DNA from 4 places in the Clostridium pabulibutyricum genome. Region 3 is predicted to be linked to each of the others. Evidence: riboswitches for the same ligand, from Rfam matches in the RefSeq annotation. Region 3 holds a riboswitch; each other region holds the start of a gene.
What was found. Region 3 has a riboswitch for thiamine pyrophosphate ahead of thiW (energy coupling factor transporter S component ThiW). Riboswitches for the same ligand answer to the same signal wherever they lie in the genome.
Positions count from the first base shown of each region.

Region 1: linked by a shared signal. The riboswitch ahead of thiS (sulfur carrier protein ThiS) and the one ahead of thiW (energy coupling factor transporter S component ThiW) in region 3 are both predicted to bind thiamine pyrophosphate.
Region 2: linked by a shared signal. The riboswitch ahead of thiT (energy-coupled thiamine transporter ThiT) and the one ahead of thiW (energy coupling factor transporter S component ThiW) in region 3 are both predicted to bind thiamine pyrophosphate.
Region 4: linked by a shared signal. The riboswitch ahead of thiD (bifunctional hydroxymethylpyrimidine kinase/phosphomethylpyrimidine kinase) and the one ahead of thiW (energy coupling factor transporter S component ThiW) in region 3 are both predicted to bind thiamine pyrophosphate.

Region 1 is NZ_JBZAYZ010000002.1:332,157-340,483, reverse strand. It holds gene AC4CVH_RS04945 (glutamine--tRNA ligase/YqeY domain fusion protein) at 1-155, shown strand, start outside; gene AC4CVH_RS04940 (DUF2156 domain-containing protein) at 212-1,108, opposite strand; gene AC4CVH_RS04935 (GNAT family N-acetyltransferase) at 1,152-1,703, opposite strand; TPP riboswitch at 1,860-1,969, shown strand; gene thiS (sulfur carrier protein ThiS) at 2,090-2,287, shown strand; gene AC4CVH_RS04925 (thiazole synthase) at 2,326-3,093, shown strand; gene thiH (2-iminoacetate synthase ThiH) at 3,112-4,221, shown strand; gene AC4CVH_RS04915 (thiamine phosphate synthase) at 4,221-4,838, shown strand; gene AC4CVH_RS04910 (methyl-accepting chemotaxis protein) at 4,878-5,693, opposite strand; gene AC4CVH_RS04905 (dihydroorotate dehydrogenase) at 6,495-7,397, shown strand; gene AC4CVH_RS04900 (MFS transporter) at 7,430-8,327, shown strand, end outside.
Region 2 is NZ_JBZAYZ010000009.1:100,868-109,194, reverse strand. It holds gene AC4CVH_RS10915 (hypothetical protein) at 85-579, shown strand; gene AC4CVH_RS10910 (Mrp/NBP35 family ATP-binding protein) at 707-1,561, shown strand; gene AC4CVH_RS10905 (ferredoxin) at 1,646-1,834, shown strand; gene thiT (energy-coupled thiamine transporter ThiT) at 1,904-2,545, opposite strand; TPP riboswitch at 2,616-2,714, opposite strand; gene AC4CVH_RS10895 (hypothetical protein) at 2,742-2,933, opposite strand; gene nrdD (anaerobic ribonucleoside-triphosphate reductase) at 3,123-5,231, shown strand; gene nrdG (anaerobic ribonucleoside-triphosphate reductase activating protein) at 5,264-5,773, shown strand; gene AC4CVH_RS10880 (ArsR/SmtB family transcription factor) at 5,822-6,190, shown strand; gene AC4CVH_RS10875 (MBL fold metallo-hydrolase) at 6,241-6,876, opposite strand; gene AC4CVH_RS10870 (N-acetylmuramoyl-L-alanine amidase) at 7,052-8,327, shown strand, end outside.
Region 3 is NZ_JBZAYZ010000007.1:5,149-13,475, forward strand. It holds gene AC4CVH_RS08815 (sensor histidine kinase) at 1-777, shown strand, start outside; gene AC4CVH_RS08820 (ABC transporter ATP-binding protein) at 852-1,616, shown strand; gene AC4CVH_RS08825 (FtsX-like permease family protein) at 1,603-3,513, shown strand; gene AC4CVH_RS08830 (hypothetical protein) at 3,506-3,952, shown strand; gene thiM (hydroxyethylthiazole kinase) at 3,918-4,703, opposite strand; gene thiW (energy coupling factor transporter S component ThiW) at 4,681-5,250, opposite strand; TPP riboswitch at 5,541-5,646, opposite strand; gene AC4CVH_RS08845 (hypothetical protein) at 5,692-6,183, opposite strand; gene AC4CVH_RS08850 (helix-turn-helix transcriptional regulator) at 6,230-6,373, shown strand; gene AC4CVH_RS08855 (cupin domain-containing protein) at 6,469-6,750, shown strand; gene AC4CVH_RS08860 (methyltransferase domain-containing protein) at 6,917-7,027, shown strand; gene AC4CVH_RS08865 (hypothetical protein) at 7,040-7,210, shown strand; gene AC4CVH_RS08870 (hypothetical protein) at 8,246-8,327, shown strand, end outside.
Region 4 is NZ_JBZAYZ010000006.1:122,351-130,677, reverse strand. It holds gene AC4CVH_RS08650 (class I SAM-dependent DNA methyltransferase) at 1-256, shown strand, start outside; gene AC4CVH_RS08645 (DUF6110 family protein) at 395-646, shown strand; gene AC4CVH_RS08640 (heavy metal translocating P-type ATPase) at 724-2,802, shown strand; gene AC4CVH_RS08635 (flavodoxin) at 2,973-3,401, shown strand; TPP riboswitch at 3,445-3,555, shown strand; gene thiD (bifunctional hydroxymethylpyrimidine kinase/phosphomethylpyrimidine kinase) at 3,725-4,516, shown strand; gene cytX (putative hydroxymethylpyrimidine transporter CytX) at 4,523-5,704, shown strand; partial or broken gene AC4CVH_RS08620 (3-hydroxyacyl-CoA dehydrogenase family protein) at 5,725-6,490, opposite strand; gene AC4CVH_RS08615 (methyl-accepting chemotaxis protein) at 6,538-7,410, opposite strand; gene AC4CVH_RS08610 (non-oxidative hydroxyarylic acid decarboxylases subunit C) at 7,675-8,327, shown strand, end outside.

The sequences.
Region 1 (8,327 bases), on a different contig from region 3:
TTTTGGAGCCTAATATAAAAAGTGCAGGGCCGGGAGAAAAGTTTCAGTTCTTCAGACATGGATATTTCAATATGGATCCCAAAGATTCAAAAGATGGCAAGATTGTATTTAATAGAATAGTTTCTCTTAAAAGTTCTTTTAAAATAAAAAAATAGTAAAAAAATAGTAAAAAAATCAGGTAAACTAATGTTTGGAGTTTACCTGATTTTTTTTAATTTATGCTTATACAGTATTTTTTGCCCATTTTAACTGGATGGTATGATTTTTTTGCTTTTCTGAGTCCTTCAAGACCAAGGTCCTGTTCTCTGTTTATATATGGAATATCCGACATATAATTTTCGAGGAAAGTTTTGTTTACAAAGGTGTAAATTCCGTCTATGTTTGGAAGACCTTTTTCTATGTGTATTATTCCCATATTTGAATTTACTTTTTCTCCTATTGTAAAAGCGGATATATTACCGTCTACATATACAGCGAGAGCCATTAAGTTCAAAAATTCCATGTTACTGCACAGTTCTTTTATTCCATCGAGTTCATAATACAAGTATTTATCGCTGCTTTTTCTTTCGTTGTACCATATCTCAGCGGCTTTCAGAAAGTCGTCCTTCACTCCTGGTTCGAAAAAATCTTTTATTTCGTAATTATAAGATTTAACGAATTTGTTGTAATGATTCTTTTTTGAGTGAAGTTTTTTACCGGATAATGTCATTAATTTTTGAGTATCATATATGTAGTCGAAATTATCAACATCTTCTCTTATTGTAAATTTTTCAGCATACAGTTCTTTAAGGTCTCTTACAAAAGCTTCTTCTGCATCACAAAATAAAATTTCCATATTAGCTGACATAGAGTACTCTATTAGTTCTTCTATTATGCTTTTGAGATTATCTTTTGTATAGCCGATTGGCTGCATAAAATGATATTTTCCATCGAAGCCTTGTTTTTTTATGACTATTGAATTGTCAATTGAAGTATAGCTTATATCACAGCCTTTTCTCCATATTAGTAAAGATGTAAAGTTATATTCGCAGGTATCAAAGTGATATCCCTGAAGATATTTGTCAAAGACAGCTTTGTCGTCAATGGTCAGGGGTTTAAATTTTAGCATAAAAATTCTCCTTGTCAATCCTATGATTATTTTTTTAGTGAAATTATTTATTTGAAAAGTTCCACTCGTTTTTTAGTAGCCCGTACAGATACATGTCAAATCTTTTATTATCTCTGTGTATAAATTCTCTGTAGGTACCTTCTTTTTTAAAGCCTGTTTTTTCATATAAGTTTATTGCAGGTGTATTATAGCTTAAAACCGTAAGTTGTATTTTGTGAAGATTAAGTTCTTGAAATCCAAATTGTATGGTAAGATTTAGTGCATCATATCCAAGTCCATGTCCTCGGTTTGAAGCAGATCCTATTCCTATATATATAGTTGCAGTTCCATTGTTCCATAGTATATTCTCATATCCTGTGACACCTATTAGTTTTTTGCTTTGAATATCTCTTACAGCAAACATGAATTTGTCTGGAGATTTTTTTGTATCTTCTACCATGGATTTCAATTCGCTGCATGATCTTGGAAAAGATGTAATCATGTCATAGTTCCTGAGAAAAAACTGATCATTATACCAGTTTTCAAGTGTAGAAATATCATCCTCTTTGAAGGACGTCAGTGTTATGTTTGAGCTTTTTAGCAAATTTTTTATCAAGAAAGTTCCTCCTTGTAAAAATTAAATAATAATAACTTTTTTATAATATTATAACTTATATAGGCAATATAGTTCAAATGTAAATTGAAAATTGTACGTTGATTTAATTTATTTAAGTGATATAATAAAAACTGCAAGTACTTGTGACAATTTAATATTAAATACGAGGAGAGGTCATAGTGATGATCTGAGAGTGGAATGTTATTCCTTATTCTTATAACCTGATTTGGGTAATGCCAACGTAGGGAGAGTAATATATATATCTATACGCAGATTCTCCTAGAATTTGTGTGTTTTTATTTTGATAGAGTATTTTTTTACTGAGGCATTTATATGCCTCTTTTTTATATTTATAGAATATTCACAAATAAAGGAGGGCAGATATTATGAAAATAAATGGGAAAGATATGAGTTTCCCTGAGGGAACAACTGTATTTGAACTTTTACAAAGTTTAAATGTGGATTCTACAAAAGTTGCGGTTGAAGTTGATTTAAACATAGTCGAAGGGAATGCTTTTAAAGCATGCAGATTAAAAAAAAATTCATCAGTTGAAATTATCCGCTTTGTAGGCGGGGGATGTTGAGAATTAAAATAAAAAAGTATAAATGGAGGAATTAATTTATGGACAAGTTAGTTATTGGTGGAAAAGAACTGGAAAGCAGATTGTTTTTAGGTACAGGCAAGTATTCTTCCGACAGTGTACTTCCGGAGGTGTTAAAAAGTTCAGGTACAAATGTAGTCACGGTTGCACTTAGGCGTGTTGATATGAATTCTAAAACAGGTAATGTTATTGACTTTATAGGAGATGAATATACACTTCTCCCAAATACGTCTGGGGCAAGATCAGCAGATGAAGTTGTGAGACTTGCCAGACTTGGAAGGGCTGCAGGATGTGGGAACTGGATAAAAATAGAGGCTATTCAGGACAATAAGTACCTTCTGCCCGATAATATAGAAACAGTGAAGGCTGCAGAAATACTTGTAAAGGATGGATTTGTAGTATTGCCATATATAAATCCTGACTTGTCGACGGCAAGGAGACTTGTGGATGTCGGAGCAGCTGCTGTTATGCCACTTGGATCACCTATAGGATCAAATAGGGGTATAAGAACCAGAGAGATGCTAAAAATACTGATAGACGAAATAGATGAAGTACCTATAATTGTTGATGCAGGTATAGGAAAACCTTCTGATGCAGTAATGGTTATGGAAATGGGAGCTGACGCTGTTCTTGTAAATACTGCAATTGCAACATCAAAAAAACCGGTGCGTATGGCAGAGGCATTTAAATATGCTGTAAAAGCAGGCAGGGAGGCTTTTAATTCGGGACTTGGAGAAGTTAAAGATTCAGCCTCGGCATCTTCACCGCTTACAGGTTTCTTAAGATAGGGGGATTGTGATATGGAAATAGGAATTTATGATGAGATAAGAAAATATGACGACTTTGATTTTGAAGGTTTTTTTGAAAATGTTCAGGATTCGGATATTGAGAATATACTTTGCAGGGACAGAATAAATAAAATGGACTTTTTGGCACTCTTGTCTGAAAAGGCTGAGAAATATCTTGAACCCATGGCAGCAAAAGCCCATGAAATAACTGTTAGAAATTTTGGAAAAAACATAGTTTTGTATACTCCAATATACATTGCAAATTATTGTACGAATAAGTGCATATATTGTGGATACAATGTTGAAAACAAGATTGTGCGCAAGAAGATGACGTTTTATGAGATTGAAGAGGAGGCGAAATCTATAGCAGAAACAGGTCTAAGACACATAATACTTTTAACAGGAGAATCAAGGTATTATTGTCCTATGGAGTATTTGAAAGGAGCAGTGAAAATACTTAAAAAATATTTTGATTCCATATGCCTTGAAATTTACCCTTTGGAGGAGAACGAGTACAGGGAACTTGTGGAGCTTGGGGCGGACAGTTTGACGGTTTATCAGGAAACCTATAATCAAGAAGTTTATAAAAAGGTTCATCTTGCAGGCAAGAAAAGGGATTATAGATACAGGCTTGAAGCTCTTGACAGGGGATGCAGGGCTGGAATACATTCTGTTGGAATGAGTGCACTTCTTGGACTTGATAAATGGAGAAATGAGGTGTTCTTGACAGGAATTCATGCAGCTTATATGTCAAAAAAATATCCGGCTGTGGAAATAAGCATGTCTGTGCCAAGGATAAGACCTCATGCAGGAAGTGAAATAAAGATATACGATGTCACTGACAGAAATTTAGTACAAGCTACACTTGCATACAAGATATTTCTTCAAAGAGCAGGAATAAATATAACTACAAGGGAAGGTAAATATATGAGAAACAATATGATACCTCTTGGAGTTACAAAAATGTCGGCGGGGGTAACAACGGAAGTTGGAGGTCATTCTCTTGGAAAAGATGAAAAAGGTGATGGTCAGTTTGTAATATCCGATGGAAGATCTGTGGATGAAATAAGAGCGGAAATAGAAAGCAAAGGGTATAATCCGGTGTTTAAAGATTGGCAGTTTTGTTGATGAAGAACAGTATGATTTTCAAGTTGAAGGAAAATAACAGGATAATTTCTGTTACAAACAGGAGTATTTGTGGACAAAATAATTTCTACAAAAAAATAGAGAGATGTGCAGAACTCGGTACGGATGCAATTATGCTCAGGGAAAAAGATCTGCCGCACGAGAAAATACTTGAAATGGCAAAAAGAATAAAGAACATAATAGAAAAGTATGGAACATTGCTTATAGTAAATGATGATCTAGAGGCAGCTTTAAAATCGGAAGCATTTGCTTTTCACACAAGTTTTAAAAAGTTTAAAAGTATGAATAGATCTCATTCAAGTTTAAGGATTATTAAAAATTCAAAAATGAAGATTGGTGTATCTGTGCATAGTTTGGATGAAGCTAAAGAGTCGGAAAAGATGAATGCAGACTATATAGTTGTCGGAAATATATTTGAAACTGATTGTAAAAAAGGATTAAAGGGAAAAGGACTTGAATTTTTAAACCAAATAAATAAAAAAGTAAAAATACCTGTTATTGCAATAGGTGGAATTGGACCGGAAAATATAATAAATGTTTTTGATACTGGTGTATATGGAGCTGCTATAATGTCCTATGCCATGAATGTAGAAGATTAGAATAAAAGCAGTGTGCAAATAGAATTTTGCACACTGCTTTTATTCTGAAAGATCATTTATATTTTTCACTAATATATTGAGATTGCTTATGGAAGAATTTAATTCTTGAATTTGATCAAGTTGTTCTTTGGAGATTGAGGAAGAGTCTATTTCTTCCGATACATTTTTGACTTCTTCATTTATCTCTTCAAGTATAGAATTTATTTCAGATACTGATTTGTTTATGAAATTTGACAATTTTCGTATTTCATTTGCTACTACTGAAAATCCTTTTCCCTTGTCCCCCGCCCGGGAAGCTTCAATTGCAGCATTTAGCCCAAGAAGATTGGTTTTTGAAGCTATGTTTTTTATAAATATAAGTACTTCATCAGTATTTTGGGTTTTTTGTGCAGTGTCTTTTATCTGACTTAAGATGTTATTGTTGAAGTTCACAGATTCTTCTATACCAGATTTTAAGGTTTCAGAGGTAGTTGAAATATCTGAAATTGCATTTGAAAGTATTTTTGATGACTCTATAAATTTGTAATGACGTTCTAAACTTTTAACCAGCACTATACTTCCAATTATGATATCGTTTTCTTTAACTGGAATACCAATGGCTTTTATTTCTGTACCGAAAATTTCTTTTGGAACTATTGTTGTAACAGTTTTTTTGGATTTTATGCATTCATAAGCAGCACCTTTTGGTCTTAGAGGATCTCCCGGTTTTGCATTCATGTTTATATTCTTGCTGTTTACAACTTTTATGAAGTGCGTTGTATTTGACATGGTGAAGGCTATCTCATCGTCAAAAAAGTAGTACATATATGGAATCATTATATTGAACGCGTTTTGCAATTCGTTTTTTATTTCCACTATATTTCACCTCGGGATTGAATATATATTTTACTACTATTTTAAGTCCTTTGGATATGATTGTCCATCAATTTATAAATGTTTTTAGAAAAAGTAACATTTAAGGCTCTGGTTAATATTATAGAAGTATAGAACACATGATGAAAAATCAGGATACCTAATAGTAAAGAAAACAAGGAGGGGTCTTTATGTCACGTAGATGTTGTGGTGGCAATGGAACAGGTAAGGAAGTAATAATGATTATAATATTGTTGCTGCTTTGCTGTGGCTCTAGTTGCGGAAGAAGATGCTAGTAGTAACCAATTTATACGTGGAAATTTAACTTAGGATTAAAAATAAGGCAACTTAAAATTTAAGATGATAAGGAGGGTTCTTTATGTCTAACAGATGCTATGGTGGAAGAGGAGGATTTTGTGGCGGAAACGAAGTTATGATAATAATAATTCTATTATTATTATGCTGCGGTTGCGGCTGCAATAGATAAAAAGCAATAGGAATTTATAACTTTAAGGAAAACGAGTCTCTCGTTTTCCTTTTTTGTATGATGAATTTAATAGATTAAAATAAGATTTATTTAAATAATATTGATGCTGAGTTGGAAAATTGTAAAAGTAAGTATAACTATGTATGTATTTTATAAAATATACAACTTATTTTTTATATACTGTTAAAAATAACAAAAATTATAATCAAATTTTGTTTAATTTAATAAAGACAAACAAAACTATTTTTGGTATACTTTATTACATTCATAAAAAAAAATGCGTTTTAATTATAAAAAGTCAAGGAGATGTAATAATAATGAATACTTCGATAAAAATTGGAGACTTAAAATTTAGGAACCCAGTAATGAATGCATCTGGAACTTTTGGACTTGACGAATACGAAAAATATATAGATTTCAGTAAAATTGGAGCGCTTATTCCCAAAAGTGTTACTTTAAATTCAAGGATAGGAAATCCACCTCCGAGAGTAACGGAAGTTGAAGGTGGAATATTAAATTGTGTTGGAATTGAAAATAAAGGTGTAGTTGATTTTGTAAAAAATAAAATTCCAAAACTTAAAAGAATAGATACAAATATAATCGCAAGTGTGGCTAATAATTCGACAGATGATTATGAAAGCTCCATAAAAATTTTAGAGGAATCAAGTGAAATATCTGCATACGAGATCAATATATCATGTCCTAACATATCAGAGGGAGGAAAAGTTTTTGGAATGTCAAAGGAGCTGACATACGAGGTTGTGAAGAATGTACGAAAATATACCGATAAACCTGTATTTGTAAAGCTTACTCCAAATGTTACAGATATAGTTGAAATTGCAAAAGCTGCTGTAGAAGCTGGAGCAGATGCACTTACTGTTGCCAACACATATATAGGAATGCAAGTTGATATTGAAAACAAAAAGGCCGTACTTGGAAATACAATAGGAGGGTTTTCAGGAGCAAGTATAAAGCCATTAACGATGAGGCTTGTTTATAATATAAAAAAGAATCTGGACATTCCTGTAATTGCCTGCGGAGGAGTATTTACAGCTGAAGATGCACTTGAGTATCTTATGGTTGGTGCATGTGCAGTACAGGTTGGGACTGCAAACTTTGTAAGGCCTAATGTTATGGAAGATATAGCATCAGGTATTGAAAAGTTTATGTTTAAAAAACATATTGACGATATAAATGATTTTATTGGAAGTTTGGAATAGAGTTTTAGAAAATATAACGAGGAGTGAGGAATTTGAGTACAGAGTCAAACGTAGTAATTACAAAGGAATATCAAAACAAAGTATTGCTCTCATCTATACTAGGATTTGCAGTGGAAATGGTTGATATTATGATACTTTCATTTGTTTTAACTGCAATCATAAAGGATTTTAACATAAGCTCTGCTTATGGAGGACTTGTATCATCAATAACAAACATAGGAATGCTTATAGGCGGTGTATTTTTTGGAATACTTGCTGACAAGAAAGGGAGAGTGAAGGTATTTACATACACCATACTTATATTTGCAGTAGCTACAGGTCTTATGGTATTTGCAAAAAATATATATGTTGTATATGTACTTCGTTTTATAGCTGGTATTGGCGGTGGAGGAGAGTATGGTATTGGAATGAGTCTTGCTGCAGAAGCTTTTCCAAAAGAAAAGCGTGGAAAGATAAGTTCTTACATAGGAGTAGGAGGACAGGTTGGAAGTATAGTAGCTGCAGTAGCTGCTGCAATTGTGTTTCCTATAGGAGGATGGAGACCTCTTTTCATAATTGGAATAATACCTGTGGTTCTGGCATTTTTGGTTAGAAAACATCTTCCGGAATCTCCAGTCTGGGTGGCAAATAAAAATAATGTTAAGATTGAAAAAAAGGTATCTGTAAAACAACTTTTTAACTCAAGAAAAAGAGCAGTTACAACTCTGTCGCTTATGATAATGTGTATTGTTCAAATTGCAGGTTATTTTGGACTCATGAACTGGCTGCCATCTATATTGCAGAAAAGGATGGGACTTAGTGTAACAGGTTCATCCATATGGATGATAAGTACAATAATAGGCATGAGTCTTGGAATGCTTCTATTTGGAAGAATTATGGACAAGTTTGGCGCGAAAATATCCTATGCAATATTTTTAGCAGCTTCTGCAA
Region 2 (8,327 bases), on a different contig from region 3:
ATAACTGTAAGTAAGAAAAAGTTGGGCTTTTTGTTAATGATTTTGGGAATCACAATTGTGATATGTACTCTTGGAAGAGTTTTTATGAATAAGTTGGAATTTACGGTATCAAGTGATGAGAATTTGAATAATTTACGCCAGTACAGTGAGCTTGGTGGAAGTGTAAAGTATGAAATACCAGGTTCATGGCAGATTGTCAGACAGGATACTTTTGGGAGTGAAGTGCTTTGTCATACTGATTTTAAAAATAAAGACGGAAAGATAAATGGTTTTTTCCAGGTTTGGAGATCGAATGGAAACCTGGAAAAATTCCTGACGAACAGTAAGAAAATATCCAATAAGCAGAATAATTTATACAAGAAATATTCTTTGGAAAGCAAGAGGATGAATGGCAGAAAGTTATATCTCATAAAGTATGATATGACAAAGGAAATAGGAGGAAGTTATGTGGGCGAGGAATACTTTCTTGAAGGAAACAACAGGTTTTATAGATTTACTTTTTTTGTGAAGGAGAAAGATTTTAGTGAAGCTATGTCTTCACTGTTTGAGCGTATAGTTAAAACTTTGAAATATAATTGATATTTTCTTCCTTTCAAGTTTTGTTATTAATTGAAAGGAAATTTTTTTATAGAATTATATGTTATAATGATTGATGAAACTTTTTAGGTTTAATTAGTTAATATATTCACGAAAGGGAGTAGTGAAAATGGGTAGTTGTAATGATTGTCCAAGTAATTCAAGTTGTAATGTACAAGACAAAAATAAATGTAGTAAGTCTACACCTAGGTTTGGCACAATAAAACATATAGTTGGTATTATGAGCGGAAAGGGGGGTGTTGGTAAATCTACTGTGACAGGTGCACTGGCAATAAGATTAAAACACAAGGGATACAAAGTCGGTGTTCTGGACGGTGATATAACAGGTCCTTCAATGCCGCGTTTTTTTGGCATAAATAAGGAGAGAGCAAGTATGACTCCAATAAATGGAACTGATGATGTGAAATTTTCCACTGTTGATACAGGACTTGGCATTGAGGTAATGTCATTGAATCTTCTGACTGAAAAAGAAGAACAGCCTGTTATATGGAGGGGACCTGTAATTACAGGAGTTCTGAAGCAGATGTATTCGGACACCCAGTGGGATGAGCTTGATTATCTTCTGATAGATATGCCTCCGGGAACTGGAGATGTGGCTCTTACAATAATGCAGGATATACCTCTTGATGGAATTGTCATAGTATCAACTCCACAGGATATGGTATCCATGATAGTCAAAAAGGTAGTTATAATGGCAGAAAAAATGGGCATAAATGTAATAGGTGCTGTAGAAAATATGTCTTATGTAAAATGTAAAAACTGTGATGAAAAAATAAAGTTATTCAGTAAGAAATCAGCAGTAGAACAGGCTGCGTATCTTGGACTTCCGCTTCTTGCCGAACTTCCTATGGATATTGAACTTGCAGACAGCATGGAAAGTGGGAATGTGGAAAAATACATATCAAATTCAACTGACTATGATACGCTTATAGACAATTTTATGAAGAAGTTAAAGCTTCTCTAGTATGTGAATGAAATTTTATGAATATATATAAGAAAATCTGCAAATAACTATACTATTATTTCACAAGAAAGGTGATGAATGCAAATGGAAGCATCAGTTGATAAGGAAGCCTGTATAAGCTGCGGACTGTGTCCGGATACATGCGGGGATGTTTTTGAAATGCAGGATGATGGAAAAGCTGGAGTAATAGTTAACGAGGTTCCAGAAACAAGTGAGGACTCTGCCATGGAAGCAAGGGACAATTGTCCTGTAAATGCCATATCTGTGGAGTAGATTTTCAGTATAAATTAAATTTATAAAAAGCTGTGTTTTGAATGCACAGCTTTTTAAACATTTGTAAAATTATTTTCCAGTATTATGGGCAATGTTCTTTTTAAGTATGGATTCAAGCTGCCTGAAAGGAAGCAATCCTATTATGACCATGCATATAATTGATTCTATTAGCAAATATCCTGCATTTAGTGTAAATGAATAAACAGCGGGTGACATTCCTTTTGGTGCAAAACTTCCGAAAAACAATATACCGGAAATAAAATGACATACAAATCGGGCGAACATTGCAATGGCTGTTCCTGCGAGTTTATGATTTTTAAAATATCCTGCAAGCCCAATTGCCATGAAAGGAAGAGGATAATCAAATAACACCTGAACTGGTTGTAATATATAGGGATCCAGTATCAAGGTTATGATGCCATAGAGAAAACCGGTTAACGAACCAACTTGAGGACCATACAGAAACGACATCAAAAGTATTGGAACCATGCTTCCTAGAGTTATACTTCCACCTTGGGGAAGATGATATATTCTGAATACTTTAAGTATTGTCGCCAGGGCAAGAGCTATTCCAATTTGTGCTATGAGTTGTGAGTTGAGTTCTATTTTTTTAACCCTTATTATAAATAAAAGTATAATTATAAGGGCTATAAGTGCAAATATAGAACTTGGATGTGAAATTACTTCCTGAAAATTTTTAAGCAGTGACATAATAAAAAAAGACCTCCTTTATTTGCTTTGAGGTACTAAAAGGAGATTTGGCTTTTAAGTATAACTATTACGAAATAATATAGAGCTTCCCTTCGCTGGTATTGTCCAGATCAGGTAAAGGGTTAATAAAGTTATTTCTCAGCTTTCAAAAGCACCCCTAGCATTAACACTATTATACTACGCAGTGTGTATTCATTCAACACATTGGCGGAATTGACATATTTGCACTGACTTTTGAGGTGAGTTTTGCCTGGAAAGGTTCTATATTCAGTCTGTCACCTATTTTTGAATGATGTGGAATATAGGAGACTGATACATGCATGGTTCTTCCGTCCACAAGAGATATTGTAGCTTCCATGTTGTTTATATCTATTATTTTTCCTATCATTTTTTTACCTCCATATAATTTTTGGTTGTGATATAATTATTTTGGTTAAGATAACTATAATTATTCATAAGCAAGGAATTTGAAGTTAAACTCCATTAACTTTAAAATTACGGCTTAAATGTGAATTGATATTTCTACGATTAAATAGTACAATTATATACAATATATAGTAGTTTGGAGGATGGGTAAATGCTACATGTTGTAAAAAGAGATGGAAGAAAAGTAGAATTTAATTCTATTAAAATAACAAATGCCATAAAAGGGGCATCTGATGAAATAGGGTGCGATTTAAAGGAAAGTGAATTTATTGATTTAACTAGAGAGGTTATATCACGTATAGAAAAAATCAATCTTGAAGAGATAGATGTGGAAAATATACAGAACATAGTTCAAGAAGTTCTTATGGAAAAAAAGTATACCAGAATAGGGTTTGCATATTCAAATTATAGACAGGACAGAAATAATATAAGAGAAATAAAGTCTGATCTTATGAAAGCTATTGACAAAATAGGTGTAGAGACTGACAGGGACAATGCAAATGTAGGAAACAACTATAGTTCTAAGCTTTTAAGAATAGCAAGTGAATCAAACAAATGGCACAATCTTGCAAAGATGCCAAAGAGTCTTGCAAAAGCTCATGAGAATGGTGACATATACTATCATGATTTGGATTCCTATAATTTGACTATCAATTGTCTTCATATTCCAACAAGAGAAGTGCTCCTAAGGGGATTTAATACAGGATATGGATATATAAGGCCGCCTAAGCGAATAGAATCAGCAGCAGAGCTTTCATGCATTTTGCTTCAGTCATCTCAAAATGACATGTTCGGAGGACAGTCGCATCCTGATTTTGATAATGATATGGGAATATTTGTTGGACCTACAAGACAGGAAATAATAAAGGAATTCGAAGGAATTGGCATAAGTGGAGACAAGGCAAGGGAAATAGCGGAGAAGAAACTTAGAAGAAGTGTAGAACAAGCAATGCAAGGCATAATTTACAACTTGAATACTATGCACTCCAGAGCAGGTTCACAGGTACCTTTCAGCTCTATAAATATAGGTGTGCCAAGGTCAGACGATGCAGCTCTTATTTGTGAAGTGTTTTTGACGGAATATGAAAAAGGACTTGGACAGGGAGAACAGCCTATATTTCCAAACATAATATTCAGGGTTAAAGAAGGCGTCAATAAAAATCCGGAAGATCCTTACTATTATTTGTTTAGAACTGCATGCAGAGTGGCAGCAAAGAGAATGAATCCTACTTTTATGAACATGGATGCAGATTTTAACAAGGTTTATTATGATAAAGGGATACTTCCATCTACTATGGGATGCAGAACTTATGTATGTTCAAATGTCAATGGAGATGAAGGACCAAAGGGAAGAGGAAACATAGCACCAACTACAATAAATCTTCCGAGAATAGGAATTCTGTCAAAGGGTAGTGTAGAAAAGTTTTTTAAACTTCTTGATGAACGATTGGATCTTTCCAGACAATCGCTTATGCACAGGTATGACACCCTTAAGAACTTAAGGCTCAAAGACCTTCCGTTTGTTGCAGGACAAAAGCTTTTAAAAGGTTCTGAAAATCTAAAGGATGAAGATTCTATAGAACCTATATTGAAGCAGGGAACCTGGGGCATAGGTTTTATAGGACTTGCAGAAACCTTGATTGCAATTACAGGGAAGCATCACGGGGAAGATGAAGCATCAAGAGAACTTGGAGTTAGGATTATAACTCATATAAGAAATTATACTGATAAGCTTACAAAAGAAACTCATCTGAACTGGAGCTGTTATGCTACTCCGGCCGAAGGTTTAAGTGGAAAATTTATTGTAAAGGACAAAAAAATATTTGGAGAGATAAAAGGAGTTACTGATAAGGATTATTATACTAATTCATATCATGTACCTGTGGGTTTCCCAATATCAATAAGAGATAAGATAAACATTGAAGCACCATATCATAAACTTTGCAATGGAGGACATATAAGTTATATAGAATTGGATGATTATCCATCCGAAGATACAGTTTATGATATAATAAACTATGCTTACAGCAAGACAAATATAAGTTATATAGGAATAAATTTCCATATAAGATACTGCAAGAGCTGTGGAACTTATCTTCACGGAGAGGATAATTGTCCTAAATGCGGCAGTAGTGATATCCAGGGAGTATCGAGAGTTACAGGATACCTTTCATTGGATGAAAGATTTGGAGAAGGAAAAGTTGCCGAAAGAAAAGACAGGATATCGCAGGCTACAGGACGTCAAGTTTATTTTAAATAATATTGAAATTTAATTCAAGGGGATTATAGGTTATGGAAAACAAGTTAGTTAGGTTGGCTGGGATTGCTTATGAAAGCCTTGTCAACGGACCTGGACTTAGAAGAGTATTTTTTGCACAGGGTTGTGGTCATAACTGTGAAGGCTGTTTTAATCCCTCAACCCATGATTTTAATGGCGGACAGCTGATGAAGGCTGATGATTTGATTGACAGTATTGCTTTGAATCCTTTAATAAAGGGAGTTACGTTTTCAGGCGGCGACCCATTTTATCAAGCTGAAGCTTTTGGATATATGGCCAGCAGGATAAAAAAACTTGGACTTGATATATGGTGTTATACGGGATACAAAATTGAAAACATACTGAACAATGACGTTGTAGAGGCAGGAACATATCTTCTAAGCAACATAGATGTTCTTGTCGATGGAAAGTTTGAAGCTGACAGGCTGGATCCTAATCTTAAATTTAGAGGCTCCAGTAATCAGAGAATTATAGATGTAAAATCAAGTATGAAAAAAAAAGATATAATATTACTTGATATTTAGAACATAATAAGTAATAATTTAGTTGATATTGTACAAGGAAGTGATACTGTGGATAATAATTCTGAAATTGAAGTTTGCTCTTGTCATGAGGTTCATAAGGGCTGTATAGAAAATGTAAAAGAGAGTATGCTTTCAGAAGAGACTTCCCTTATGTTGTCCTCGCTTTTCAAGGTGCTCGGTGATCATACAAGGATAAAGCTTATGTATGCTTTATTGAAAAGTGAACTTTGTGTTTGTGATATAGCTGAGGTTTTAGGAATGAGTCAATCGGCAATATCCCATCAGCTGAGGATATTGAAATCTGCTCATCTTGTAAAATTCAGAAAGGAAGGAAAACAAGTATATTATTCCCTTGATGATCAGCATATAAATCAGCTTTTTAGTGCAGGGCTTGAACATGTAGAACACAGTTCTTAAAAAATAAAACTCCCCGTGTAATTTATAAAAATTGCATGGGGAGTTTTATTTCATATGCTGTAATTTAATATTTTTACTTTGTTAAATTCTTTTAGGCTTTTATCAAGCTGTATTGAATTTGTTCCTGTGTTTTCACTATTTTTAATATTTCTCAAAAAAGTTTCAAGACCGTCAAGCTGAAATGACAAAAGTTCAGTTTTATAATGCATGGGTATTATTAAGTGTGGATTTATTGATTTTGCAACTTTTGCAGCTTCTTTTCCATCTATTGTGAAGTTTCCTCCAACGGGTATGAAAAGCACATCTATATTCTTCAATTTTGAAAGCTGTTCATCTGAAAGCAGATGTCCAAGGTCACCGAGATGACATACCCTGTAACCATCCAGTTCTATTATGAAAATTATGTTTTTACCTCTTTTTGCCCCTTTTGCCTTGTCGTGATAGGAAGGAATTCCTAAAATTGATGTATCTTTAAAGTTGAAGCAGCCAGTTTTATCGATTATATTTTCACAGGTTAGTTCGGAAGTATAGTCATGATCAAAATGATGATGGCTTATAGTTACTACATTGACTTTTTCGCGAAATACCTTGTAGCCGGTTGTATTGTCGAAGGGGTCCGTAAGAATTCTTGTACCACCCGAGGATTCAAGCAGGAAACTTGAATGACCGATATATGTTATTTTCATAGAAATCACCTCATATTTTTATAATATACAACTATTATATAACATATATTTGTGTTTGATTCTTATATATAGATTTATTGGGTATCAATTCAATAATGTTTATATTATAATATAATTTGTAATATTGAAGATTAATTTGTATATATGTGAAATATATAGAAAGAGAGGTGCTAAATTGAAGAAACCTATTTCATACAAACTGCTTTTCAGCATTGTTCTCATATTTTCATTTGTTATGTTTTTAAGGAATGGAGTGGTATATGCTGCGCAGAATTATGATGGCAGTACTATTGGAAAAGATGTTGAAGTAAATAAAGTGTGGAAAATAACTTTTAATAGAAGTTTGGACAAGTCTACTGTGAACAGTTCCAATATAATTGTTAAAGATTCTAACGGACAGGTGGTATCTGCCGGCTTGAATACTGAAAACAATGGATGTACGGTGAGTATAACTCCTCAAGTAAATTATGAGTATGGAAGGGATTATACAGTTGTAATTCGAGGAGGAATAAAAACCTCCGAGGGAATTGAGCTTGGCAGGGATGTTCAATTTAAGTTTTCAACAAAAAAATCTCCGGACAAAAGCACAAACGGCAAGTATACAGTCACGATTGATGCTTCTCACGGGGGACAGGACAGTGGATCATTGTCGGACTCAGGAGCAAAGGAAAAGGATGTAAATTTATCAGTTGCTTTGAAAACAGGTGAAATATTAAAGCAAAATGGTGTAAATGTGGTTTATACGAGGACAGAGGACAAGGCACTTGACGATAATGCAAGAGCGGATATATCGAACAAGTCCAATTCAAGTGAATTTGTAAGCATACATGCAAATTCTTATTCCAAGGACAAAAATGTTAAAGGAATAGAAACGTATTATTCTGCGCAGAACAAGTCGGATCAGTCCAAGGCAGAAGCAGAAAGCGTACAAAAACAGATTGTGAAATTTACAGGCTCTCAAGATAGGGGAATAAAGGAGGCTTCTGCTGAAAAGGAGGAAAAGTTCAGTAAAATAAATGCTCCTTCTATAATGGTGTATTTGGGTTTTATGACAAATCAAAGTGAGAGTGATGCGTTAAGCAGTTCTGATTTTCAAAATAAGAGTGCAAAAGGTATTGCACAGGGAATATTGATGTCTTTAAATCTTGCTTATGAGGATAAAGATGAAAATCAAAACAACGAAGGAGATACAAAGGTGCCTCCGAATTCGGGCAAAAATCCGACTGTTGTCATTGACCCGGGGCATGGCAGGGGCGATGATGTAGGTTCAAGCGGAAATGGATATCAGGAAGATGATGTAACTCTTGATGTAGCACTTAAAACAGGAGCAATACTTAAAAATAAAGGGGTAAATGTAGTTTATACAAGAACAACGGATGAGAGGAAAACCAGTTCAGCTACTGTAACTCAAAGTCTTCAAAAGAGATGTGATGTTGCAAATAACTCCGGGG
Region 3 (8,327 bases):
GAACTTTACGAAAGGACAGAAGACTTTCATTTGAGTGTACTTTCAAATATGCTTGAAACACAAAAATCAGAATATTTAAAGGTTGAGAAAAATTTAAAGAATAGTATAAATAACTTTGAGGATTATATCACAAAATGGGTACATGATATTAAAATAAACATTGCTACTATATATCTTCTATTAGAAAATCAAGATGATATGGAAAAAGTATTGCGTAAAGTAAAACAAATGGAATTTAGTGTAAATCAGGTTTTATATGTTACTAGGGCAAATAATTATAATCTGGATATAAAAAGCGAGGAGACATTTATAAAAGATGAACTTAGAAATGCCATAAGAGAAAATGCAGAATTTTTTATGAGCAAAAATATTGAAATAACGATGGATATAAAAGAATTTAATATAATAAGTGATAAAAAGTGGATTCAATATATATTCTCTCAAATTATAAATAACAGCAGTAAATATACAGCTGAAAATGGTAAGGTTCATATATTTAGTGAAGAAGACAAAAAGGCTTATTATGTACACATTAAGGATAATGGCATTGGCATTCCGAAAGAGGATATAAGCAGAATATTTAATAAAGGTTTCACGGGAAGAAATGGAAGAACGGGAACCAAATCGACAGGTATAGGGTTATATTATGCTAAAAATATGTGCAGTAAATTAAATATAGATTTAAAGGTGAAAAGTGAAGAGGGAAAATACACTGAATTTATCCTGGCTTTTTATAAATTGTCAGATTACTTTAATGTTACACCAATGTCACAATAGGGCATGATTTGTAACCTGAATGGATGGAAGATGAGTTGAATGTAAATTATACTGTAGACATGAGGTGATGATATATGAAAAAAATTATAGAGGTATCAGGTCTTACTAAGAATTATGGAAGATTGGCTAATAAAAATGAAGTATTAAAAAAAATAGACCTAGGGATTAATGAAGGGGAGTTTATTAGTATAATGGGTCCTTCAGGGTCAGGAAAAACTACTTTTCTAAATATCATGTCTACGATAGATAAGGGAACCTCGGGAAAAGTCATAATTGACGGGAAGGATATAAGCACTTTAAAAGAAGATGATTTAGCAAGATTTAGGGCAAAGACAATTGGCTTTATTTTTCAAGACTTTAATCTATTAGACACTATGACAATAAGAGATAACATAGCATTGCCTATGACATTAAATGATGAGAATATTGAGGTAATAGTTAAAAGAATTCATGATATTACAAGGCTTCTTGGCATAGAGAAATACCTTGATAAGTATCCGTATGAGCTTTCTGGAGGGCAAAAGCAGAGAGCAGCGATATCGAGGGCAGTAATTGCTGCTCCAAAGGTGATTTTTGCAGATGAACCAACAGGAGCTTTGGATTCTAAATCTTCTGCGGAAGTTTTAGATTGTTTTACAAATATAAATAAAACTTCTAATACTACAATTGTAATGGTGACTCATGATTCAAGAGCTGCAAGCTATGCAAACAGAGTTATATTCCTTAAAGATGGAATTATAAGCGGTGAGATAAATAGCAGTGGAGTAAGAAGTGACATGTTTAAAAAGGTTATCAATATGACGGCGATAATGGGGGGAGAAAGAAATGAATTGTTTTAGACTTTCCTATAAGCTTTTTAAAAATAATATAAAGGTATATAAACTATATCTTTTAATTACAACTGTATCTGCCGCAGCACTTTATAACTTTTTATCAATAAAAAATAATTATGCTTTTATATCAATAAGTCAAAGACTTCAAGCTGCAACTACAGTTAGTATTTCGTGTGGATTTGTTTTAATATGTACGGTAGTGTACTTTATATTTAGTGCAGATAAATTTTTTATGTTAAATAGGCAGAAAGAGACTGCATTGTACATGCTGATCGGTGTTAAAAAATCAAAAATAACTCAAGTATTTATTATAGAAAGCTTGTTTATTGGAGTACTTTCAATATTAAGCGGACTTGTATTTGGAATAATATTATCCAAATTATTCTTTATGCTTTTAGCAAAGTCAATTCATTTAAATGTAGATATACCTTTCCAGATATCGTTAAATTCAATATATACAGTAATTTTGGTATTCTCATGTATTTTTGCGGCAGTAGCTTACAGAAAATATAGAATAGTGAAAAGAAGCAAGCTTATAGATATGATGAATGCTGTAAAGTTAAAAGAGGGGCCTCAGCGACTAAAATATTTTAAAGGCGTTTTAGGAATAACACTTATTTTATTTGGATATGCAGCTGCAGTAATGATTAAAAAATGGGAGATAGATTTGATGCTTTCATCTGTTTTGGCGCTATTATGCGTTTCAATTGGTACGTATTTCTTTTTTCAAAGCTTTATGGCTGTAGTTTTTCATAGAATAATTAAAAATAAAAAATTTATATACAGAAAAGCCAGATTATTAAGTATTTCAAATGTTTATTTCAGACTCAGAGACAATTATAGAAATCTTGCAATGACAGCTATATTGTGTGCAGCAGCAATAACGGCTCTTGGACTTAGTCTGTCTTTTAAGGAAATTGCAAAAAGACAGGAGGTAAAGGAGACACCGTATAGTTTTTGCTATGAAACCTATGACAAAGCCTCAAAACAGAAAATGTCAAAGATGATTCTAAAGAATCAAATCAATGAAAATAAATTTATATTGGGAAATGTCTCATATAAAAATTACACTAAAAAGGTAGACTATAATCGTGAAGCGGTTATAATAAGCAATTCAACTTTAAGAAAGAATTTTAAATTTATACATTATAAATATCCAAACTATATTGAGCCTAAAGGAAAAGGAGTTGTTTTTATATCCAGCGCATCAACTTTATCATCTCCTTTTAATCTTGATGAAAAGGAAATAGAGATAAATAATAAGGATTATTTTATAAAGGCTCAAAAGGATGACATTCCTTTTACCGGAATTATAGATAAGTTTGGAATCAAAAATGTATATGTATTAGAAGATAGAGAATATGAAAAGGCAAAAAAAGGTTTCAAGGAGAGAACTTTAAGTTTTGTCAAAATTGAAGAAAATCAAAATTATAATCAATTAATATCTGAAATTGAAAAGTCAGCAGCTAAAGTGAAAATATACACATATATAAATCAACACACCTGGGATTATTATGCGGCTGAAATATTTTATTTTCTGGGTATGGTAATGTCTGTGATATTTATGCTTTCAATGTTCAGCACAATATATTTTAAGATATTAAAGGATGCATTTATGGATAGGGAGCAATATGTTATCTTGAAGAAACTTGGTATGAGTAGAAATCAAATAAAAAAATCTGTCTATATGCAGGTTATGATGTTTTTTATTTTGCCGGGAAGTATAGCTGTATTACATAGTATGGTTGCGATGAGGATGCTGGAGCAAATAATGAATTTTTCTTTTAAAATTCAATTTACCATTTCTTTGGGGGTATATTTAGGAATAATGACATTATTTTATATTTTTATAAGTAGTAACTATGTAAATATGGTATATGAGGAAGGTGGAAATAATGCTTAAAAAGATATCAAGAATATTAGCAAAGGGCTTTATTTTATTATTGGTATTGTCTGTAGTTGTCTGTACAGTGGCTCAGGTGCGAAAGTATAGAGAAAGAAATGATGTAAAGCCATTAGGCAGGATGATTGAGGTTGATAATAAAAAAATTCATGTATATTCGGTGGGGAGAGGAAAGAAAACTATTGTAGATGAGACTAGAACGGCTTTGAAAAAAGCAAAGATTGATGGGCCATATGTACTTATGCCGCATTCCATATCTGGAGTATATGCTGAGTATTATACAGCCGCTTATCCAAGGGAAGATGAAAATTGTTTTTCACAAAGTGATAAAAAAAATTTGGTTAAAATGAGTGTTCAAAATCCATATATTTATTATACAAAGTCAAAGGATATTGGAAGAGAAACTAGAGAATTTTTAAATAGATTTCATTTATTATAGTATTATCAGAAATTGTAAATAAATTGTCTATAAGAGCAGTTCTAAAGCTTCCTATACCGGTAACATGCTGAGAAAGTTCTCCGCATATTCCTATAAGCGATACAGCTAAAATAGTACCATAAAATATATCTGATGAAGAAATATAACTTGTTATAAGCGCAGTAACCATACATCCTGTACCTGTTACCATTGAAAGCATTTCACAGCCGTTTTTTATTAAACATGTTTCGCTGCCGTTAGTTATTACATCCACCGCACCAGTGGCTGCAATAATAGAATTTGTTTTAAGAGATAATTTCTTCATGATTTCTATATTGGCATCTGTCAGCTTATCATATTCGCCTGCATCTATTCCTTTTGCATTGCTTTGAACACCACAAATTGTTTTTATTTCAGATAAATTACCTTTAATTACATCTGGATGGCACTGAGAAATAAACTCTTTTGCATAATTAAGCCTTAATTTACTGCAGCCAACGCCAACAAGATCAATTACTTGAGGAATCTTTTCTTTAAAGGCCGTTTTGCCTGAAATCAACATGGATTTCATTCTGACGTCGGTTATATTTCCAAGGTTAATTCCAAGCGCATCAGATGCGGATGTAATTTCAGAAACTTCCAGAGGGTGTTCGGCCATGATAGGCTTTGCCCCAATAGAGAGTATTACATTTGCACAATCATTTATTGAAATTGGATTTGTAATATAATGAATAAGAGGTTTTTTTATTTTAATATTGTGTTTTATTTGCAATAGATTGTTTATCAGTATCTGTTGATTTGTCATAGATTTTTACCCCCAGGTCTTTTTGAATCTTTATAAGCATTCCAGTTTTGCTTAATGCCCCTAAAAAAATAAAGGAAATTGTTCCACCGATAATTGTAGCCGTAAAGAATAAAGGAATATAAAACATAAGTGAAAGTCCTGTTTTACCCCAGAAATATGTCATAATGGGTGATGAGACAATAGCACCTATTATGCCTGTTCCTATAACTTCACCTAAAACTGCAAAAATTAAAGTGTTTTTGGATGTCTTATATAGAAGCCCTGCTAAAAAAGCTCCAAAAACAGCGCCTGTCAGAGCTAAAGGCGGAATTCCCATAATAAACATTCTGATGATTCCAATACAAACAGCACACAGCAGTGCATACCATGGTCCCAGAAAAACTGCGCATGTAATATTTATAACAGAAGACATAGGACACATTCCTTCTATACGAAGAATTGGTGAAATCACAACTCCCATTGCCACCATCATTGCCAGCATAAGTTTTTTTAATAGTTTCGAGTTTTTTTCCATAATAAAATACCTCCATAATAATATTTATTTTCTAAATTTATCACATAGGAAATAAACATCATTATTGCAGGTATAATTTTAGAGTAACCAAATAGCAATTCCCTATATGACAAATCATATTGGTCGGTCGAAGCTCAAAAGCTTCCTCTCACCTTGAAATACAAGTTCCCTCGCTATTTAGTTGTAGTTTTATTTAAAGCTTTGGGCGCTCCCCCACTGCTTTTTAAATATAAAAAATGGAATATACCTTGTAAGGCACATTCCATCTATACTCATAAAGCATATAAAACAGCATAAATTAAATATTTCCTTACGTCGGCATTATCCGAATCAAGTTATAGGTCGAAGTATATACTTCCTCTCAGCATATTTAAATATGCTCCCTTTTTGTGAAAATCATACCATATATCTTCTAAGTATGCAAATTTTTTTGAATAGCATTTATTTTCTTTTGCTAAGTATTAGCTTTTTATAGAGTTTTTCTATTAGACGAAAAGTTACTTCTTTAAAAACATATAAACTAAATAAATATATTGAAACCCAGAAGATGCCTTCTTTTCTTATTAGTAATTTTGCATTAAGGGAGTTAATTGAAAAATAGGAATACAGTGATTTATATAAGAGTATTGTTGAATACATTAGTGTAAAGCCTGTTATATGTTTTTTCATACCGCTGCTTTCTTGAAATAGTGAGTTGAAAATAAGTGAGAATATATATAGTACAATAATTGTTAATAACATAAATTTAGCGGCGAGTAATATATATTGGATATTTCCGGTACCTTTCAGTATTATAATATTTTTCTTAAACATTAGTAATATTCCCATGCAAAATAGAGCTATTGGTATTGTAATTACAAGTACTATCATTAATGTTACGATGAATATAGCAAATATTTTGTCAGCTATGGCATATTTGTATTTTTTTGTCATGACGGCTGTGCCCCTTAATGTCTTACAATAAACATTATACTACAAAATAGGAGAACGATTAAGAGAAATACGAGCGACTAGAAATCTTACCATTGAAGATGTTGCTAAACTTACAGATGTTAGCAAGCCTATGCTAGGGCAAATAGAAATGAGACGATATCTCCCACTATTACAACACTCTGGAAAATAGCAGTAGGATTAAAGGTTCCTCTATCTTTTTTATTCGAGGAACTGGAAATAGATGATACGCAATCCAAAGAGCCTATTATCGAAGATAATGTACGAATGAGAGCTTTCCCAATTTTTTCTTTTGATCCTACTCTCAATATAGAAATATACTACATAGAATTAGATGCGGAATATCACCATAAGTTTAAAAAGCATCTTGATGGTGTGGAAGAATACGTTTTAGTAGTACAAGGGATGTTAGAAATAGAAGTAAGTACAAAAATTATTTTAAAAGAAAAACAAGCACTTTGCTTTCGTGCTAATGTTTTTCATGCCTATAACAATCCTTATCAGCAACAATGTGTTATTTATAACATGGTTATTTATCCAAGTATATAGTTATTGCGTAGTCGATTGATGTGTAAAGGATAAAAGATTAATTTATACATCGGAAATGGAGGAAAAAATGAAATGAAACTCAAAATTATATGACAATAAGCACGACTTTGTTGTCGAATATGGGAAAGGGCCTCTGGAATTTGTTCCTAATGATAAAACCTAAAAAATTTTAGATCTAGGTTGTGGAACAGGTGTATTAACTGCGGAGTTAGCAAAACTTTGTAACTACATTTTAGGCATTGATGGTTCTTCGGATATGATTGAAAAAGCGAAGTAGGAGTATCCAAAATTGGACTTTAAAGTAATGAATGTATTAGAAATGCCATATTTACAGCAGTCATTAAAGTCCTCTGGAAAACTTGTTTGTGAATTTGGTGAATGCGGAAATATCAAAACCATAGAACAATGGTTTGGGAGCGTTTTACAGGACGTAGGAAGTCCCTTTTATCTCGAGATTTAATTTCCAAATCGTTGATTTATTTGGCTTTCTGTTAGAAAAACACGGATTTTTTATTGAAAAAATATATGATTATGATCATCCAACGCCCTTGAAAGATTGCGAGAAAGGTTTATGCAATTGGGCAAAACAGTTTTTTGAAACAAATTTAGAAAGATTTTCAGATGTTGAACAAGATTTAATTTTAAAAAAATGTTGGACAAGGTACAGCCCAAACTATGGAATGGAACTTTTTGGACTGCTAATTATAGGAGATTAAGGGTCATTGCACATATTTAGCCTATAAAGAAACAATTACTAAATTATACAATCACAATAAACTACTGCTAAACAAGAATAAAAAACTGTTGTTTGGTAGGGTGTAGCCATTCGCTAAAATTTGTGATTTTTTAAAACGCAAACGGCAGGATTGAGGAATTAGATACAAGACGGCAATCGCTGGCGAAAGTGATTGGCGAAATCAGCGATGAAACTGTTTCCCCGGAACATATGAAATGTATTTTCGGCTATCTTGAAAATTGGGACAAGAGCTGTTTTGAGGACAGGCAGTTTGTTGTACATTGGAAAACAAATTTCTGTGTCTCTAAGTTTCCAAGCATATCTTTGTACAAAATTGCTATGAATGCTCTAATTTCAATGATTTATAGTGATCTCCTATATTTTTTATTAATATGAAAAATCATTAAAAAAATTTAAAGAAGGTTATTTATCAGGTCTTGTGGCATGTCTATTAAGTTTTTGACTTCTGAGAATTTTTCCAACCTCCGTAAAATTAAAAAGTGATCTAAAGCTATATATTTTAGTGGTTTAGAGTACTTTTTTTATTCTATTTTTGAAAAATGAAAAACGGTTGGAAAAATTTCAAAGAAACTCTTTATTTATAAGGTTTCAGGGTATATAATGAAAATAAAGAATGGCTATTTTACACAGGTTTGTTGAACCTTAACATGAGATGTATAAATAAAAATAAATCAAAGGAAAATAAGTAAGATAAATTTTATTCAAATATTAATTTAGATTTATTTGGAGGTGTATTATATGGAAAATAGAGAAAAAAGTTTATACGATATTTTTTTAAGTTATTCATATAGTGATGTGATGAAATTATTTCAAAAGGCAA
Region 4 (8,327 bases), on a different contig from region 3:
TCATTTTATTGACAAAAAGAAATTTTTCCAAAAGTCCTTTGATTTGTTAAGGCAAAATGGGAAAATCATAATAGCACATGTAGAAGGAAAGGAAACTATAAATTCAAATCATCGTGGAGTGGAAAAAAAAGTAGATTCAAGTATGCTTGTTGGAATAGAGAAGCTTGCTGAATTTGCGAAGAAAATGGGATTTGTTACTTTTTATAAAGAGGACAACGAGGAATTTTATATCTATTCAGCAGAAGTTCAAAAATAAGCTAAAAGTCCCTGATGATGAAAATTATCGGGGACTTGCCATTTTATTTCAAAATTGTTCAGTAATTGTGTTGACTAGTTTATAATTATGATGATATTATGAGAATGAAAATTATTATCATAAAAAGGAAGCGATGAGATGAAAAAATTGTTTGAAAATGAAAAATCCGTGGTGTTTACAGCGGGAGTTGCACTTGGAACTTTAGGATTGGGTTTTTTAAAGAGTAAGATGGCGAAGAATTTTTATGTCAAGACATTGGCCGGTGGTATGAAAATAAAAAACGATGCACAAAATTTATATGAAACGATAAGGGAAGATGCACAGGATATGTGTTACGAAGCTAGCAAACAGGTTGAAAAGGACAAGCAGTGCTGTAGCAGCGAAAAATAGAAAAATATATGTGATGGTTTCATGCATTCCATAATAATCAAGTTATGAAACCTCAATTATTGAAAAGAGATGATATGGTGAATTATAGTATAGTCCACGATATGCCGGGGAGATTGAGGGTTAGATGTGGAAGATTTGCTTTTAATTTAGAAGATAGCTATAAAATAGATTGTTTTTTAAATAGGAATGTATATGTCTATAAAGCAGAATCATGCCATATTACAGGGAGTATTTTAATATTTTATAAAGAAAGTTTTAAAAGTGAAATTTTAAAGCTGATCAGTGCCTTGAATCCAGGTGAACTGTCTGAAATTAGTGATCAAAGTTTTGATACGTCAAAGCAGATTGATATTGAATTCAGAAAATCACTCTTTGGCATGATTAGCGGTAGAATGTTTATAAAATTCCTTTTACCGGTGAATATAGGAAAATTCATAATGTTTTACAGATCCATTAAATTTTTAAGAAATGGATTGAAAAGTTTGTTCAATATGCGTATAAATGTTGATGTACTGGATGCTGCATCTGTTGCAGCCGCGATTGGACAGGGAGAGTATTCAACAGCAGGATCCATAATGTTCCTTCTGAATGTATCCAATCTTCTTGAAGAGTATACAAAGAACAAGACCAAAAATGTACTTGCAAGAAATTTGGCAATAAATATTGAAAGTGTATGGATGGTAAAAGATGGTGAGGAGTTTCTTATATCAATAGATGATCTTAAAGTTGGTGATTATATAAGAATCAATATGGGGAACATGATACCTGTTGATGGTATTGTACGTGATGGAGATGCAATGATTAATCAGTCTTCTATGACAGGAGAATCTCTGGCAGTGGAGAAAAAAAGTGATGATGTAGTTTATGCAGGGACTGTTGTAGAAGAGGGATCAATTATAGTTGAAGTAAAAAAATTAAGTTCTGAAAGCAGAATAAGTAAAATAATAGAGATGATAGACAAATCCGAAAATTTAAAGGCAGACATACAGGGAAAAGCCGAAAGGCTTGCTGACAAAATTGTTCCATTTACGTTTATCGGAGCAATTGCTACATATTTTTTCACGAGAAACATAACGAAAGCATTGGGAATACTTCTTGTAGATTATTCATGTGCAATTAAGCTTTCAACCCCTATATCGGTTATTTCGGCCATGAGAGAGTCGTCGAATTATAAGATAGTGGTTAAAGGTGGAAAGTATCTTGAAGCTGTGGAGGAATCGGATACCATAATATTTGATAAGACAGGAACTTTGACAACTGCAAGTCCTACTGTTGAAAAAGTTGTTCCTTTCGCAGGATTCGATTCAAGATATGTTTTGAAAACAGCAGCATGTCTTGAAGAACATTTTCCACATAGTGCAGCCAGAGCCATAGTAAAGAAGGCGGCTGATGAAAAACTTAATCATAAAGAGGAGCATGCAAAGGTTGAGTATGTTATGGCTCATGGAATAGCTTCATTCATAGGAGATAAAAAGGTATTGGTTGGAAGTTACCATTTTATTTTCGAAGACGAGGGAGTGGAATTGTCTGATGAGCAGCAATCGGTTATAGAGCGTGAAGGCGATGGCTATTCTATTATATATCTTGCCATAGGAAACCATCCGGCTGGATTTATTTGTATAAGCGACCCTATAAGAGATGAGGCTGAATATGTAATAAAGAGTCTCAAAGGTACGGGAATAAAGAAAGTAATTATGCTGACGGGAGATGGTGAAAAAACTGCAAAGGCAGTTGCCGAGAAGCTAGGAATGGATGATTATTATTCCCAGGTGCTTCCAGAGGATAAGGCAAGGATTATAGAAGAGTTAAAGAAAAAAGGTCACAAGGTTATAATGGTTGGAGATGGAGTTAATGATTCACCTGCATTGGCTGCGGCAAATGTTTCCATAGCGATGAAGGATGGTTCTGACATTGCGAGAGAAGTTGCAGATATAGCATTGATGTCATCTGATTTAAGGAATCTTGTAACTATAAGGATTTTAAGTCAAAAATTAATGAAAAAGATAAAGAATAATTATAATTTCATATTAATTTTTAATACATCACTCCTTTTAATGGGATTGACTGGTTTTATAAGGCCTACTACATCTGCATTTCTGCATAATTTTTCAACAATGGGTATAAGTGCGGCGAGCATGAGACCTTGCTTTCATTAGGGAAAAACTTTTCATGGTAAAATAAATACCATGGAAAGTTTTTTTAAATATAGAAAAAAACAGAATAATTTTATAAATTTATGCTTTAGCATGTTGACAAACAGCAAAAAAATATATAATATAATAATTGATAATGAAATCCATTATCAATATACTCGGAGGTGGTTATTTTGAAAAAAGTAAATATTATATATTGGTCGGGAACAGGCAACACGGAGTCTATGGCTTCTTTAATATCAGATGGAGCAAAGGAAAAAGGAGCTGAAGTAAAACTTTTAAATGTTTCAGAAGCTTCGGTTAAAGATATAGAGGAAGCTGACGTAGTAGCACTTGGCTCGCCTGCAATGGGAGACGAAGTTGTAGAAGAAGCTGAAATGGAACCATTTGTTGAATCTGCTGCAGCTGCTTTAAAAGGTAAGAAAGTAGGTTTGTTTGGCTCGTATGGTTGGGGAACAGGCAAGTGGATGGAAGATTGGACAGAAAAGGTACAGAGTGATTACGGCTCTGATGTTGTAGATGATGGATTAATTGTGAACGGAAGTCCTGAAGATGATTCAGAAGAACAGTGCAAGGAGTTTGGAAGAAAATTGGCTGAGTAGTTAAATGCTTGATTTTTAAATTGCATATAGTATAATTAAATTGTGAATACAATAGGGGTGCTCGTAAAAAAACGGGCTGAGAGTAAGCTGAATTTGCTTAAACCCATAACCTGATTTGGATAATGCCAACGTAGGGATATGTTTTACATGGAAGCTTAGAGCTGTGTATATACTCTGCGAGTATGTGCATAGCTTTTGTGTATTATCTGAAATGTATTCATGAATTTATGAAAGCGGCAAATTGGGGGCACCACCTTTTGTCGCTATATTAAAATTAATGCATTGACTTGCTGCATAAAATACACAGAAATGGAGGAAGAAACATGAAAACAGCATTAACAATTGCAGGAAGTGATTCCTGTGGAGGCGCCGGTATACAGGCAGACATTAAGACAATGATTGCAAATGGAGTTTATGCCATGAGTGCTATAACTGCACTTACTGCACAAAACACTACCGGTGTTACTGGGATTATGGATGTCACTCCTGAATTTTTAAAAAAACAGCTGGAAGCTGTTTTTACCGATATTTATCCGGATGCGGTGAAAATAGGGATGGTATCTTCAGGTGAGTTAATATGTACAATAGCTGGAGAACTTAAAAATTTTAGGGCGAATAATATAGTTATTGACCCGGTCATGGTAGCTACGAGTGGTTCAAAACTTATAAGCGATGATGCCATAGATGTTCTAAAGGATAAATTAATACCTATGGCTGATGTTATAACCCCAAATATTCCTGAGACTGAAGTACTTTCAGGGATTAATGTAAAGACTGAGGATGATATGGTTGAGGCTGCACAACTTATAAATGAAAGATATGGTTGTGCAGTGCTTTGTAAAGGTGGACATCATCTTAATGATGCAAATGATCTTCTGTACGGTAATGGAACTTTTAAATGGTTTTATGGAAAGCGCATAGAAAATCCAAATACTCATGGGACAGGGTGTACCCTATCCAGTGCAATAGCGTCAAACCTTGCAAAAGGATACAATCTTGAAAATTCAATTGAAAAAGCAAAGAAATATATATCAGGTGCACTTGGAGACATGCTCAATCTTGGCAGAGGAAGTGGGCCTATGAACCATGCTTTTGCATTTAGAGGGGAGTTTTAGTCAAGTATGGCGGATAAAAAAACTTCACTCTTCAGCAATGGGCTTATTTGGTTTGGGGCAGGTATTTCAATTGCAGAGATAATTACAGGTACTTATTTTGCACAGCTTGGATTCAAGAAAGGAATTGCTGCAATAATAGTAGGGCATATTATTGGCTGTTTCATGCTTTTCCTTTCAGGTATTATAGGCGGAGTGAAAAGAAAAAGTTCTATGGAGGCTGTTGGATCAAGCTTTGGATACAAAGGCAGCATATTGTTTTCGGTGCTTAATGTAATTCAGCTTGCTGGATGGACTTCAATTATGATATATGACGGTGCAGTTGCAGCAAACAGGATCATGGGTGTTGGAATGTGGATCTGGTGTATTATAATAGGAATTTTGATTATACTTTGGATAACAATTGGTATAAACAATCTCGGCAAATTGAATTCAGTTGCAATGGCTGCTCTGTTTGTATTGACGATTTGGCTTTGTAAATATATTTTTACAGGGAATTCAGAGTTTATTATGGGCAAAAGTGCAATGACATTTGGGGCTGCTGTGGAACTTGCAGTTGCGATGCCTCTTTCGTGGCTTCCACTTATAAGTGACTATACACGGGAAGCAGAAAAACCTTTTAAAGCAACTGTTGTCAGTGTTATTATATATGGTTTGACAAGCACATGGATGTACATAATAGGAATGGCAGCTGTAATATATACGGGAAAAGGCGATATTGCAAGTGTGATAATTAAAGCAGGTTCAGGTATTGCAGGATTGCTTATTATAATTTTCTCAACAGTTACGACAACATTCATGGATGCATTTTCTGCCGGTGTATCCATGCAGACGATATATAAAAACTTCAAAAGTAAGTTTTTTGGGATATTTGTAACTATATTGGGAGTAATTCTAGCTAGTATTTATCCCATGGATGATATAACTGATTTTTTATATTTTATAGGCTCGGCATTTGCTCCAATGATAGCTATTCAGATTGCAGATTATTTCATATTTAAAAATGATTTTTCCAATAAAAGATTTAATATGAAGAATATCATTATTTGGTTTTTGGGATTTATACTGTATAGAATTTTAATGCATGTTGATATATTTTTAGGAAATACCCTGCCTGACATGATTTTGACAATATTAATGTATATTGTAGTTTCAAAATGTAATTTTATTAAAAAGGTTAGAAGTGAATAAACTAGAAAGCCACTTTAGTGTTAGTGGCTTTCTAGTTTATTTTTGTTTTTATCTTTATCAAGGAAGTAAAGAAGCACGTCAGATCTATCTTTCTGCTTTTCATACGTAGCTTCCTTTGACCATTTATAAAATCCTTCACCGCTTTTACTTCCGAGATTGCCATGAGCTACTTTATCTTTCATCATGTCAAACGGGTCTTTATAGTCACAAAGTTCTTTAAAAAGGTAGGAAGATACATTATAGAATATATCCAGTCCGCCAAGATCTGCACTCATAAGCGGGCCTGTTACAGGAAGACGCCTTCCATGACCGTATTCAATGGCCTTGTCTACTTCTTCGGGCTTTGCAAATCCCTGTTCCACTATATACATGGCTTCCCTCAAGAGAGCAAGCTGAAGTCTGTTCCCTATAAAACCAGGACACTCCTTTTCCATGCATACGGGTTTTTTACCTATGAATTCAATTAATTCTTTTGTCTTGCTTATTGTATCCTTAGAGGTTTTTTCACCTGGTACAATCTCAACAAGGGGTATGAGCTGAGGCGGATTCCAAAAATGGGCAACAACAACTCTTTCAGGGTATTTTGTACCTTCGGCTATCTTTGTAGGACTGAGACCGGATGTATTTGTAGCTAAAATTACTTCTTTTTTACAGAGAGAATCCACGAGCCAGGCTTTCGTCTGACCTGCCGTATATTTTCACATTAAGTTTGGATATTGCAGATAATAGGGCGATTCCGTGACCCATTGTACCTGTGCCAAGGACAGATATGTTTTTAATATCCATATTTTTATCTCCTTTTAAATTAACTATAGATCTTTATTATATAAAATTTAGATTATTTTAGCAATCTCAGAGATATTTGCAGTGCAGGAACTAAGCTCTTCTGCTGAAGCTGCTATTTGTTCTGTGGAAGAAGCTTGAATATTTGATATATCTGTAGTTTCATTTACTTTCCGCTGAAGATTTTCAGCCACTGTATTTATTGAATCCAGCATACTTTTTATATTTGTTACAGCATCAGCACTTTCTTTCGACATCTTTTGAATCTGATTCGCTACGACTGAAAAGCTTCTGCCGTATTCTTCGGCACGAGCGGCCTCTATTGCTGCATTGAGCCCCAAAAGTTTGGTGTTTCTTGAAACCTCGTTTATAAAGTCTAATATTTTTTGAGTACCAGTTATCTGCTCCATTATTTTATCGGTGTAGTTTTGAACTTCTAGAATCTTGCTTAAAAGGTCCTGTGCAGATGATGCAATTTCTTGGGATGTAGCACTTAATTGTTCCGAAGAAGATTGAATGGTATCACTTATTTCAGACAATGTCTCCTGGTTTTTTAAATTTATTGCTATGTTCAATGTACCAATTATATTATCGCCCTTATCCTTTATTGGTATGACAGATGCTTTAAACGCAACGCCGTAAGTATCTTTTGGCATTGTACCGCTTTCTATTTGACCAGATTCAAGTGCATCTGTTATCAATCCTCCAGGAGGAATAGTTTTGCCTTCAAGATCACCGCAGTTTAGTTCATCACCGTTGTAATAGCATAAAAATTTTTCTTTGTCAGTTACTCCAATAGCACAGTCGAGGGAAAATCCTTTTTGAAATATCGGGCAGGCTTTTCCGAGAAAGTGGAGAAGCAGGTTATCTTCATTTTCTGTAAAATATGGATTTGAGAATATAGTTTCATTATTTTCTAACAATATTACTACCTCCAATTTAAAAATGTTTTAAATATAAAATATTAATTATATTAAAATTTAAATTATAAATACAGTATAAACAATATAATTATATTACTTTGAAGGTTTCTAAGCAATAAAATTTTCCTTATATGAAAAAATAAATTAAATAAGTATATATATTATATTTAGCCTAATTATATAATTAATTGATATTTTTTGTATTTAATTATATAATTTATAATATCAATTTACAATAATGTCAAAAGTATAAAGGAGTAAAATATGGCATATAAAGATTTAAGAGAATTTTTAGAAGTATTGGAAAAAGAAAACCAACTAATTCGCATAAAAGAGGAAGTCATGCCGGAACCTGACCTTGCAGCTATAGGAAAATCCGCTCCGGATTTGAACAATGGACCTGCTGTTATAGTTGAAAATATAAAGGGGTACAATAACAGTGTTGTTTTAAATGTACATGGATCATGGCAAAATAGTGCCCTAATGATGGGACTTCCGAAAAACACTTCTGTAAAAGACCAGTTTTTTGAACTTGATAAAAGGTGGTCCAAGTATCCTGTAAAACCAGTTTGGATTGACGATGCACCTGTTAAAGAAATAAAAATTACAAAAGACATCAACATTTTTGATATAATACCACTTTTTAGAGTAAACAAATATGATGGAGGATTCTATCTTTCAAAAGCACTTACAGTTACAAGGGATCCGGATGATCCTGATAATTTTGAAAAGCAAAATGTTGGAACATATAGAATACAGGTAAAGGGAAAGGATCTTTTGGGAATACAGCCACTTCAATTTCATGATATAGCCGTTCACCTCAAAAAAGCAGAACAGAGAAATGAGAAACTTCCAGTTGCAATATGTATAGGTAACGATCCTGTTCTAAATCTTATGGCTAGTACACCTATAGAATA